2 regions of the Vibrio sp. 2033 genome follow, and region 1 is predicted to be linked to the other one. Evidence: predicted binding sites of a transcription regulator. Region 1 holds the regulator's gene; the other holds the start of a gene.
The links. Region 1 encodes CRP, which controls carbon source genes, mostly activating them, when cyclic AMP is high. Its sites were predicted from a motif close to TGTGANNNNNNTCACA; they were not measured.
Positions count from the first base shown of each region.

Region 2: R7P74_RS20140 (CTP synthase) is a predicted target of CRP. The motif match lies at 1,743-1,758, and genes of this name have one in related genera.

Region 1 is NZ_JAWOVC010000025.1:14,399-19,757, forward strand. It holds gene R7P74_RS21745 (TIGR02444 family protein) at 1-170, shown strand, start outside; gene R7P74_RS21750 (hydrolase) at 258-1,265, shown strand; gene R7P74_RS21755 (YheU family protein) at 1,299-1,511, shown strand; gene R7P74_RS21760 (phosphoribulokinase) at 1,637-2,506, shown strand; gene crp (cAMP-activated global transcriptional regulator CRP) at 2,747-3,379, shown strand; gene R7P74_RS21770 (DUF1338 domain-containing protein) at 3,516-4,307, opposite strand; gene astD (succinylglutamate-semialdehyde dehydrogenase) at 4,556-5,359, opposite strand, start outside.
Region 2 is NZ_JAWOVC010000019.1:55,230-60,588, forward strand. It holds gene relA (GTP diphosphokinase) at 1-484, shown strand, start outside; gene mazG (nucleoside triphosphate pyrophosphohydrolase) at 834-1,637, shown strand; gene R7P74_RS20140 (CTP synthase) at 1,843-3,483, shown strand; gene eno (phosphopyruvate hydratase) at 3,562-4,863, shown strand; gene ftsB (cell division protein FtsB) at 5,254-5,359, shown strand, end outside.

The DNA.
Region 1 (5,359 bases):
TAGAAAAGCAGCAACAAGCGGATTTGGTGGACTGCATTAACTCACTTGCACTACTCAAAAATGATGGTGACCCACTGACGTTGAGATACTGTCGTCAACTCGGTGGGGAGCATTTGCAGCAAGCCTTTGCTATTCCGGTGCCAAACATTCAACCACCAAAACGCCCATAAATCTGTAGAATACCTATAATCTTTATAAAGGATTATATTAATAAGTTCTTCAACGGACACCGAAGGACCGCATAAGAGCAGTTAGGTATGACACAATTTTTCGCAGCCGCCGGGATCAAAAACCCGCATCTCCAAACGCTTTTGCCGCGTTTTATTCGCAAAAAAGCGTTATTTACGCCGATTTGGCAAACCCTCGATACATCCGATGGCGACTTTCTCGATCTCGCGTGGAGCGAGGACCCAACCCAAGAGCCTGCACAAAAAAAGCCGATTTTTGTTTTATTTCATGGATTAGAGGGGTGCTTCTATAGCCCTTATGCCAATGGGTTAATGAATGCATTTGCTCAATCTGGATGGCTGTCGGTGATGATGCATTTTCGTGGCTGCAGCGGTAAACCAAACAAAAAAGCACGAGCTTACCACTCGGGTGAAGTGACGGATGCTCGTTACTTCCTAGAGCACCTTGAACAACGTTTTCCTGATAATCCCAAAGTTGCAGTTGGTATTTCTCTTGGCGGTAACATGTTGGCGAATTATTTAGCCCAATATAAAGACCACCCTATTTTGAATGCAGCGACTATTATCTCTGCGCCTTTAGACCTAGCGGCGTGTGCAAACCGTATAGAACAAGGCTTTTCAAAAGTGTATCGCCGTTATCTGCTTTCTTCACTGAAACGTAACGCGTTACAAAAGCATCATCTACTGCATGGCGAGCTTGCGCTGTCCTACAACTCAATAAAACGTGTCACACGATTGTATGAATTCGATGATTTGATTACGGCACCATTGCATGGCTTCAAAGACGCACAAGATTATTACGACCAATGCTCTGGCTTAAGTAAACTACAGCAAATCACGCTACCCACACTGATCATCCATGCCAAAGACGATCCGTTCATGACCGACGATGTGATCCCGAAGTTTGTTCTGCCAGATAACATTGATTACCGTCTCTTTGAACACGGTGGCCATGTTGGCTTCCTAACAGGAACGGCGTTAAAACCTAAGTTTTGGTTGGAGGAAGCGCTGCCCGCGTATTACGAAAGTATCGCCGCAGATTACCTTTCTGCTGTATCCAAGCAACGAACGCAGTAAACTAGCCGCTCATCATAAAAGTTAGAGGTATTTATGATCATTCCATGGCAAGACATTGCGCCGGAAACATTGGAAAACTTAATTCGTGAATTCGTCTTACGCGAAGGAACGGATTACGGAACCGTCGAGGTTTCTTTGCAAGACAAAATTGATCAAGTTAAAGCTCAATTGGAAAAAGGTGAAGCGGTTATCGTGTTCTCTGAGCTACACGAAACCGTCGATATTCAGCATAAAACAAAATTTTAGACCCTTCACATTTTACCGTATCCCACTCGATGACAAGGTATTGTTACGTGCTATAGTGGGATATCGACCGTGCAGTAGTAACTCTACTGCACATTACAGGTAAGTAATTTTCGACAAGGTTTGTCATGTCAGCTAAACACCCAATTATTGCGGTTACTGGTTCGTCCGGTGCCGGCACGACCACTACATCTGAAGCCTTCCGTAAAATGTTCAATATGATGAACGTTAAACCCGCATGGGTTGAAGGCGATAGCTTCCATCGCTTTACTCGCCCAGAAATGGACATCGAAATTCGCAAAGCCCGCGAGCAAGGTCGACACATTAGCTACTTTGGCCCACAAGCTAATGACTTCCCGGGATTAGAAGAGTTTTTCCGTAAGTTCGGGCATGACGGTACTGGCAGCGTGCGCCGTTATCTGCACACGTTTGACGAAGCGGTTCCCTACAATCAAATGCCAGGCACGTTTACACCGTGGCAAGACTTACCCGAAAACAGCGACGTGCTGTTTTATGAAGGGTTACATGGTGGCGTGGTCGATGGCGATGTTAATGTTGCTCAACATGTGGATTTCTTAATTGGCATGGTGCCGATTGTGAACTTAGAGTGGATCCAAAAATTCGTACGTGACACTCGCGATCGCGGCCATTCGCGTGAAGCGGTGATGGACTCAATCGTGCGATCCATGGACGATTACCTCAACTATATCACTCCGCAGTTTTCTCGTACTCACATCAACTTCCAGCGCGTACCGACCGTTGATACTTCCAACCCACTTAATGCAAAAGGCATCCCTAGTTTGGATGAGAGTTTTGTGGTGATTCGCCTACGCGGTATCAAGAATGTCGACTTCCCATATCTGCTGGCCATGATTGATGGCTCATTCATGTCACGCCACAACACGATTGTCGTACCCGGCGGTAAGATGAGCTTTGCAATGGAGCTCATAGTTCGGCCTATCCTACAACAGCTCATCGAAACAGGGAAAATTGGCTAAAAACCTGCCTGCGAAGATGTTTACTTTTCATACCGTGATCATGTGCACAGTTTTGCTTACAAAATCTCAATCATGGCACGATTAAAATCAAGAAATCGTTTTCGAAAAAGGATACTATTTCTTACCGAAACACAAGAGAGCTTGCAGCATATAAAAAGTGCTCTTATTCTAGTAGGCCTAATTCAGGCTTAGCTAAAATATGGATAGCGCAAGCGTACCCTGCAGAGGAAGTGAGATATTATGGTTCTAGGTAAACCTCAAACCGACCCAACATTAGAGTGGTTTCTTTCACACTGTCATATTCATAAGTACCCTTCAAAGAGCACGCTAATTCACGCGGGCGAAAAGGCAGAAACTTTGTACTACATCGTTAAAGGTTCTGTTGCGGTTCTTATCAAAGACGAAGAAGGTAAGGAGATGATCCTTTCTTACCTAAACCAAGGAGACTTTATTGGTGAACTTGGTCTATTCGAGGAAGACCAAGAGCGCACAGCTTGGGTTCGTGCTAAATCTCCTTGTGAAGTTGCTGAAATTTCTTTCAAGAAGTTCCGTCAGCTTATCCAAGTAAACCCAGACATCCTAATGCGTCTTTCTGCGCAGATGGCTCGTCGTCTTCAAGTAACTAGCCAAAAAGTGGGTGACCTGGCGTTCCTAGACGTAACTGGTCGTATCGCTCAGACGCTTCTGAACCTTGCAAAACAACCAGACGCAATGACTCACCCAGACGGCATGCAAATCAAGATCACTCGTCAAGAAATCGGTCAAATTGTTGGCTGTTCTCGTGAGACAGTAGGTCGTATCTTGAAGATGCTAGAAGAGCAGAACCTAATCTCTGCTCACGGTAAAACCATCGTGGTTTACGGTACTCGTTAATCTCAAACTAGAGTGACACGAACAAAATTATAAAAGCCACCAATGGCAACATTGGTGGCTTTTTATTTGCTCATGACCAAATGAGATAGGGTGCAGCGAACACTAATGAGTAAGCTTAACAGGTTAACCCTAAAACTTAGCCATTCGTACTTTCAAAGATTTTGTCAGCTGAAGCGGCCACGAAACCTGGGTACAAATCACCATTTTCCATCGGATAGCGCTTAGCAAATTCATAAAACCCGCCAGGGATAATTTCAGTGCCTTCGCTAAAACGAACCGCTACTTTATCTGCCATGGTCGATGACTGCTCTAGCAACACCTCAGGAGTGCCCTTCACTTCACCACCATTTTCATTAATGGTAAACCCAGCGGTACGCAGATGATCGTTTACCTGCTTCACTTCTTCATATTCATTGAGCTGGTTAACGCTCACCGTGAAGTGGTTTGCTCCGTAACCATGCGCCGCAAGCCAAGATGCGTACTCACTTTCTTTAGCCAACGTTTGGTAATCAGCAAAGCTTAAATCCCACAAGCGTCCACCATGTAAGAATGCGCTATCGTTCAGCTTGTCAACATCGACTTGTGCCATCAAATTTTTCACAATCTCTTGTAGCTCAGGAGAGCACTCTTCAACTTTTAGCTCACTAATAAATACTTTAGGTTGCTTCGGATCTGGGTGCTCATAGTGCTTAGCAACCAGCTTTTTGCTTTCGAAAACGTAATCACCACACGCCTTGTAACCGATAGCTACAAATGGCTTAGCTAGAGTTTCAATACCAAGAGGCGCGATATTGAAGGTACGTAAAGCTATATGATCATTAATCAGAGGCTCATCTTCTTGAAGCAGCTGATGCACTTTAGCCGCCGAAGGGCAAAGACGTTGAATGTAATCTTGCCATAGCGATTCAAATAACACATCGGGCGTCATAACGACTCCTTGTTACGAGATGTAGAGTTTAAAGGTAAGCGGAAGTTGGCTGCTCGTTCACAACAAAAGTTGTCCAGAATAATGAACGAGCAACCATCAACCTGTGACGGTAAATGCCAGTCAGTCAACACGCTTTTCCGAGTCTTTGCTCACTTTTCGTGTTCTGCCAACGATCACTACAACCCATACCTAAATGATGCGCCGGCAAGGTGAGCCGCAATGCATAGTTGCGACTCTATTATTAAAACTTATAGCACTACACCTGGACTCAATGTTGCAGGCAAGACAGTTTCTTGACCTTCCATTGATGCCATTGGGTACGCACAGTAATCTGCTGCGTAGTAAGCGCTTGGGCGCAAGTTACCCGACGCCCCCGGACCACCAAATGGCGCATCACCGCTTGCACCAGTAAGCTGGCGGTTACGGTTCACGATTCCTGCACGAATGTGGTCAACGAAGTATTCCCATTCTTGGTCGTCGGTTGAAACCAAACCAGCAGATAAGCCAAAGCGCGTATCGTTTGCTAGCGCCACGGCTTTGTCTAATCCTTCGTAGCGCACCACTTGCAGAAGTGGGCCGAAGTATTCTTCATCTGGTAACTCAGCAATGTTCGTTACATCAATGATACCAGGAGAAACAAACGCCGCCTCTCCTGCTTTCGCTTCAATCAAGCTTTCACCGCCAAGAGACTGTAGATTAGCTTGTGCATCAAGAATAAACTTGGCTGCCGCGACCGAAATTTGCGGTCCCATAAATGGCGCAGGTTCTGCAAATGGTTGGTCTACGCGAATATTGCGTGTCGCTTCAACGAGTTTGGTGATAAGCGCATCGCCTTTTTCACCCAATGGCACATACAAACGACGAGCACACGTACAACGCTGCCCAGCACTGATAAACGCTGACTGGATGATGGTGTAAACCGTGGCATCCAAATCACCATATTTATCAGAGATCACCATCGGGTTATTACCACCCATTTCTAGTGCGAGCATCTTGCCTGGTTGACCCGCAAATTGACGGTGTAATACATGCCCCGTATTCGCGCTACCCGT
Region 2 (5,359 bases), on a different contig from region 1:
TGAGCATAAATCACCCGCGCAAAGCCGACCGAAAAAAGACGCAGTTGTAGTAGAAGGCGTCGATAACCTAATGACACATCTAGCACGTTGCTGTCAGCCAATTCCAGGTGACGATATCTCTGGTTACATAACGCAAGGTCGTGGGATTTCAGTACACCGTAGTGACTGTGAACAGCTAGAAGAACTGCGCCATCATGCGCCAGAGCGCATCATCGATACAGTCTGGGGCAGCGGCTTTGTGGGGTCATACATCCTCACCGTGCGTGTTGAAGCGATGGAGCGAGGTGGTCTACTCAAAGACATTACGACACTGTTCGCCAACGAAAAGATCAAAGTGACCAGTATGAAGAACCGAGTCGACTACAGACGTCAACTTGCCATCATGGACTTTGACCTAGAAGTCACCAATATTGAGGTGCTTTCGCGGGTTTCGAAGCGTGTGGAACAGATCAAGGATGTCATGACGGTGAAACGCCTCGGCTAAAACTCTCGTCATAGTTATCGTTGTAGCGTTGTTGACTGCACGCACTCGCTCCATCACATGGTGAACCATGTGATGGAGTCTCGTTTGTTTGTCGCCTAGCTACAACTTCAACTATTTACAGAGTTACACTTGCGTCATATTTGGCTTTTTATCTGCGTTAGCTGCACTTATTCCGACGTGCCGGCTCAAGGGCATCACATAGTAGGCTATGCTCAGGAGTCGCGAAAATTTGTTGCCTTGTCAAAGTAACAATTACTTAGTGAAAGCTGCTGAGAAAATATAATGTAGAAGGTGAGTGGTTTTGGCTGCTCACCTTTTTCTTTAATAGAAAGGTTTAAAGGAACAAAAAATGAGTCATCCAATTGAACAGTTAGAACAAATCATGGCGAAGCTGCGTGACCCAGAAAACGGTTGCCCTTGGGACTTAAAACAAACCTTTGACACCATCGTTCCGCATACTATAGAAGAAACCTACGAAGTGGTGGACGCGATTCAAAATCGAGATTGGCCCAATCTAAAAGAAGAGCTAGGGGATTTGTTGTTTCAGGTGATTTTTTACAGTCAGCTAGCGAAAGAGCAAGAGCTGTTTGACTTTTCGGATGTCGTTGAAACCGTGAACGAAAAACTGACTCGTCGCCACCCGCATGTTTTTTCAGATGTTGAGTTTGAATCTGACGAGGAAATTAACGCGAACTGGGAAGCGGAAAAAGCAAAAGAAAAAGCCCTAGTAGGCAAAGCGGAAGAAAGTATCCTAGACTCAATACCAAACTCTTTACCGGCACTTTCTCGTGCTACAAAAATTCAGAAAAAATGTGCAAAACTTGGGTTTGATTGGGATTCACTTGGCCCGGTTGTCGATAAAGTACGAGAAGAAATTGACGAAGTCATGGAAGAGGCACTGCAAGTTCAGCCCGATGAAGAGAAAGTTGAGTTGGAGCTCGGTGATTTGCTATTTGCGACTGTCAATTTGGCTCGCCACCTTGATAAAAACCCAGAAGTCGCGCTAGGAAAAGCAAACGTAAAGTTTGCGCGACGTTTTAAACAAGTTGAAGGTAAGGTCCAGCAGTCAGGCAAAGTACTTACAGATTGTTCTTTATCAGAACTTGACCATTTTTGGGATGAAGTAAAACAAGAAGAATCGAGGCAGAGGTAAACTGGCAGAATACATAATATAAGGTCAGCTTGTTTGGTTACACGAAAACGGACTTTGGTTTGTCTTTGCTCACTTTGATTTGAAGCAAAAAATAAAAAATTACGGTGTGATAGATTTCACGTTGTGGCGGTAAGGAGCTTCTGGTATATTTATCTCCCGTCCAGAAGCACTCCATTTCCCTCATTCAACCAATTTCAGGTTAAACATGACGACAAATTACATTTTTGTTACTGGCGGGGTTGTATCCTCTCTAGGTAAAGGTATTGCAGCAGCATCTCTTGCGGCTATTCTAGAAGCTCGTGGTCTTAAAGTGACTATGATGAAGCTTGACCCTTACATCAACGTTGACCCGGGCACAATGAGCCCTACTCAGCACGGTGAAGTGTTCGTTACAGAAGATGGCGCAGAGACTGACCTTGACCTTGGTCACTACGAGCGTTTCATCCGTACCAAGATGACCAAGCGTAACAACTTCACTGCAGGTCGTGTTTATGCCGACGTACTTCGTAAAGAACGTCGTGGTGACTACCTAGGCGCAACTATTCAAGTTATCCCTCATATCACTAACGCAATCAAAGATCGCGTTATTGCAGGTTCTGAAGGCCATGATGTGGCTATCGTTGAAGTTGGCGGTACTGTTGGTGATATCGAATCACTACCATTTATGGAAGCGATTCGTCAGCTAGCTGTTGAGCTAGGCCGTGAGCGCGCAATGTTCATGCACCTAACACTTGTTCCTTACCTAGCGGCAGCGGGCGAAGTGAAAACTAAGCCGACGCAACACTCTGTAAAAGAACTTCTATCTATCGGTATTCAGCCAGATATCCTAGTTTGCCGTAGCGATCGCGTTATTCCTGCGAATGAGCGTAAAAAAATCGCACTGTTCTGTAATGTTCCAGAAAAAGCAGTAATTTCAATGAAGGATGTAGACTCTATCTACAAGATCCCTCAGTTGATTAAATCTCAAGGTCTAGATGACCTTGTGTGTGCTCGCTTTGGCATCACAGCTCCTGAAGCTGACCTTTCTGAGTGGGAACAGGTTATTTACGAAGAAGCAAATCCTACTGGTGAAGTAACCATCGGTATGGTTGGTAAATACATTGAATTACCAGATGCATACAAATCTGTGAACGAAGCGCTTAAACACGCTGGCTTGAAAAACCGTCTAAGCGTCACAATTAAGTATGTAGACTCACAAGATATCGAAACAAAAGGCGTTGAACTTCTAGAAGGTTTGGACGCGATCCTAGTACCAGGTGGCTTCGGCGATCGTGGTATTGAAGGCAAGATCCGTGCGGCTCAATATGCACGTGAAAATAACGTGCCTTACCTAGGTATTTGTTTGGGTATGCAAGTTGCACTAATCGAATACGCGCGTAACGTTGCGGGTATGGAAGGTGCACATTCAACAGAATTTAACAAAGAGACTAAGTACCCTGTGGTAGGTTTGATCACAGAGTGGGTAGACGAATCAGGTAGCGTAGAAGAGCGTACTGAAAAGTCTGACCTAGGCGGTACGATGCGTCTTGGTTCACAGTTGTGTCACCTAGAGAAAGGGACTAAAGCTCGTGAACTGTACGGTAGCGCGACGATCCATGAACGTCACCGTCACCGTTACGAAGTGAATAACGTGCTTCGTCCGCAAATCGAAAAAGCAGGCCTAAAAGTATCAGGTCTATCTGCGGACAAGAAGTTAGTGGAAATGATTGAGAACCCAGCTCACCCATGGTTTGTAGCGGCTCAGTTCCACCCAGAATTCACCTCGACTCCTCGCGATGGACATCCATTGTTTGCAGGTTTTGTTAAGGCTGCGGGCCAAAACGCACGCGGCGAATTCGAGAAGTAAAAGGATACGGGCGGCGGCGAAGGTTGTGCTGCTGCCCTTTAAGATTGACATTTATATTTGAAACGAGAGGAAACATTAATGTCTAAGATCGTTAAAGTTCTAGGTCGTGAAATCATCGACTCACGTGGTAACCCAACTGTAGAAGCTGAAGTACACCTAGAAGGCGGTTTCGTAGGTATGGCGGCAGCTCCATCTGGCGCATCTACTGGTTCTCGCGAAGCTCTTGAGCTACGTGACGGTGACAAAGCACGTTTCCTAGGTAAAGGTGTTCTTAAAGCAGTTGAAGCTGTAAACGGCCCAATCGCTGAAGCTCTAGTTGGCAAAGACGCTAAAGACCAAGCTGCAATCGACGCAGTAATGATCGAACTAGACGGCACTGAAAACAAATCTAAATTCGGTGCTAACGCTATCCTAGCTGTTTCTCTAGCAAACGCTAAAGCTGCTGCTGCTGCGAAAGGCATGCCTCTATACGAGCACATCGCTGAGCTAAACGGCACTGCAGGTCAGTTCTCTATGCCTCTACCAATGATGAACATCATCAACGGTGGCGAGCACGCAGACAACAACGTTGACATCCAAGAGTTCATGATCCAACCAGTTGGCGCTAAGACTCTTAAAGAAGGTCTACGTATCGGTGCAGAAGTATTCCACAACCTAGCTAAAGTTCTTAAGTCTAAAGGCTACAGCACTGCAGTTGGTGATGAAGGTGGTTTCGCTCCTAACCTTAAATCTAACGCTGAAGCTCTAGAAGTTATCGCAGAAGCTGTTGCAGCTGCTGGTTACGAACTAGGTAAAGACGTTACTCTAGCTATGGACTGTGCTGCATCTGAGTTCTTCGACAAAGAAGCTGGCATCTACAACATGAAAGGCGAAGGTAAAACTTTCACTTCTGAAGAGTTCAACCACTACCTAGCTGAGCTAGCTAACCAATTCCCAATCGTTTCTATCGAAGACGGTCTAGACGAGTCTGACTGGGATGGCTTCAAGCACCAAACTGAACTACTAGGTGACAAGCTTCAACTAGTAGGTGACGATCTATTCGTTACTAACACTAAGATCCTTGCTGAAGGTATCGAGAAAGGCGTAGCTAACTCTATCCTTATCAAGTTCAACCAAATCGGTTCTCTAACTGAGACTCTAGCTGCAATCAAGATGGCTAAAGACGCAGGTTACACAGCAGTAATCTCTCACCGTTCTGGCGAAACTGAAGATGCAACTATCGCTGACCTAGCGGTAGGTACAGCAGCAGGTCAAATCAAAACTGGTTCTATGAGCCGTTCTGACCGTGTTGCTAAGTACAACCAGCTAATCCGTATCGAGGAAGCTCTAGGTGAGCGCGCTCCTTTCAACGGTCTTAAAGAAGTTAAAGGTCAAGCTTAATTCTTCACTGAATTAGCAGCTTAACTTAAAGCTTTCAAAACACCCTGCCTTGGCGGGGTGTTTTTTTATATAACGGAAGCGCACTCCTCCATGTTTCAAGTAAGCGGTCTCAAAGAAGTTAAAGATCAAGCTTAATTCTTATTGAGTAAAGTTTCGCTAAATAGCTTTTTGAAACCATCGCTACGGCGGTTTTTTGTATTTATAGGTTTGTATTTTTGGCTCTTACTTTGGTCATGGGTAAGGAGCGCTTCCTATGAGCTTGTTTCATTTTGCTGCTTATTTCTTGTAAGGAGCGTGTGAGTCTCCCTTTCTCCCCTAGAGGCAACCTCGCATTTATGCTATATATGTCACCTTATCTAATTCCTTCCGGTACAGAATGTTAGCAGCGATATGCGAATCTTTGTTATAGCCCTTACGCTACTGTTTGGCTTGCTTCAATACACTCTATGGTTTGGTAAAAACGGAGTGTCTGACTACTACACAGTAAAAGATGAAA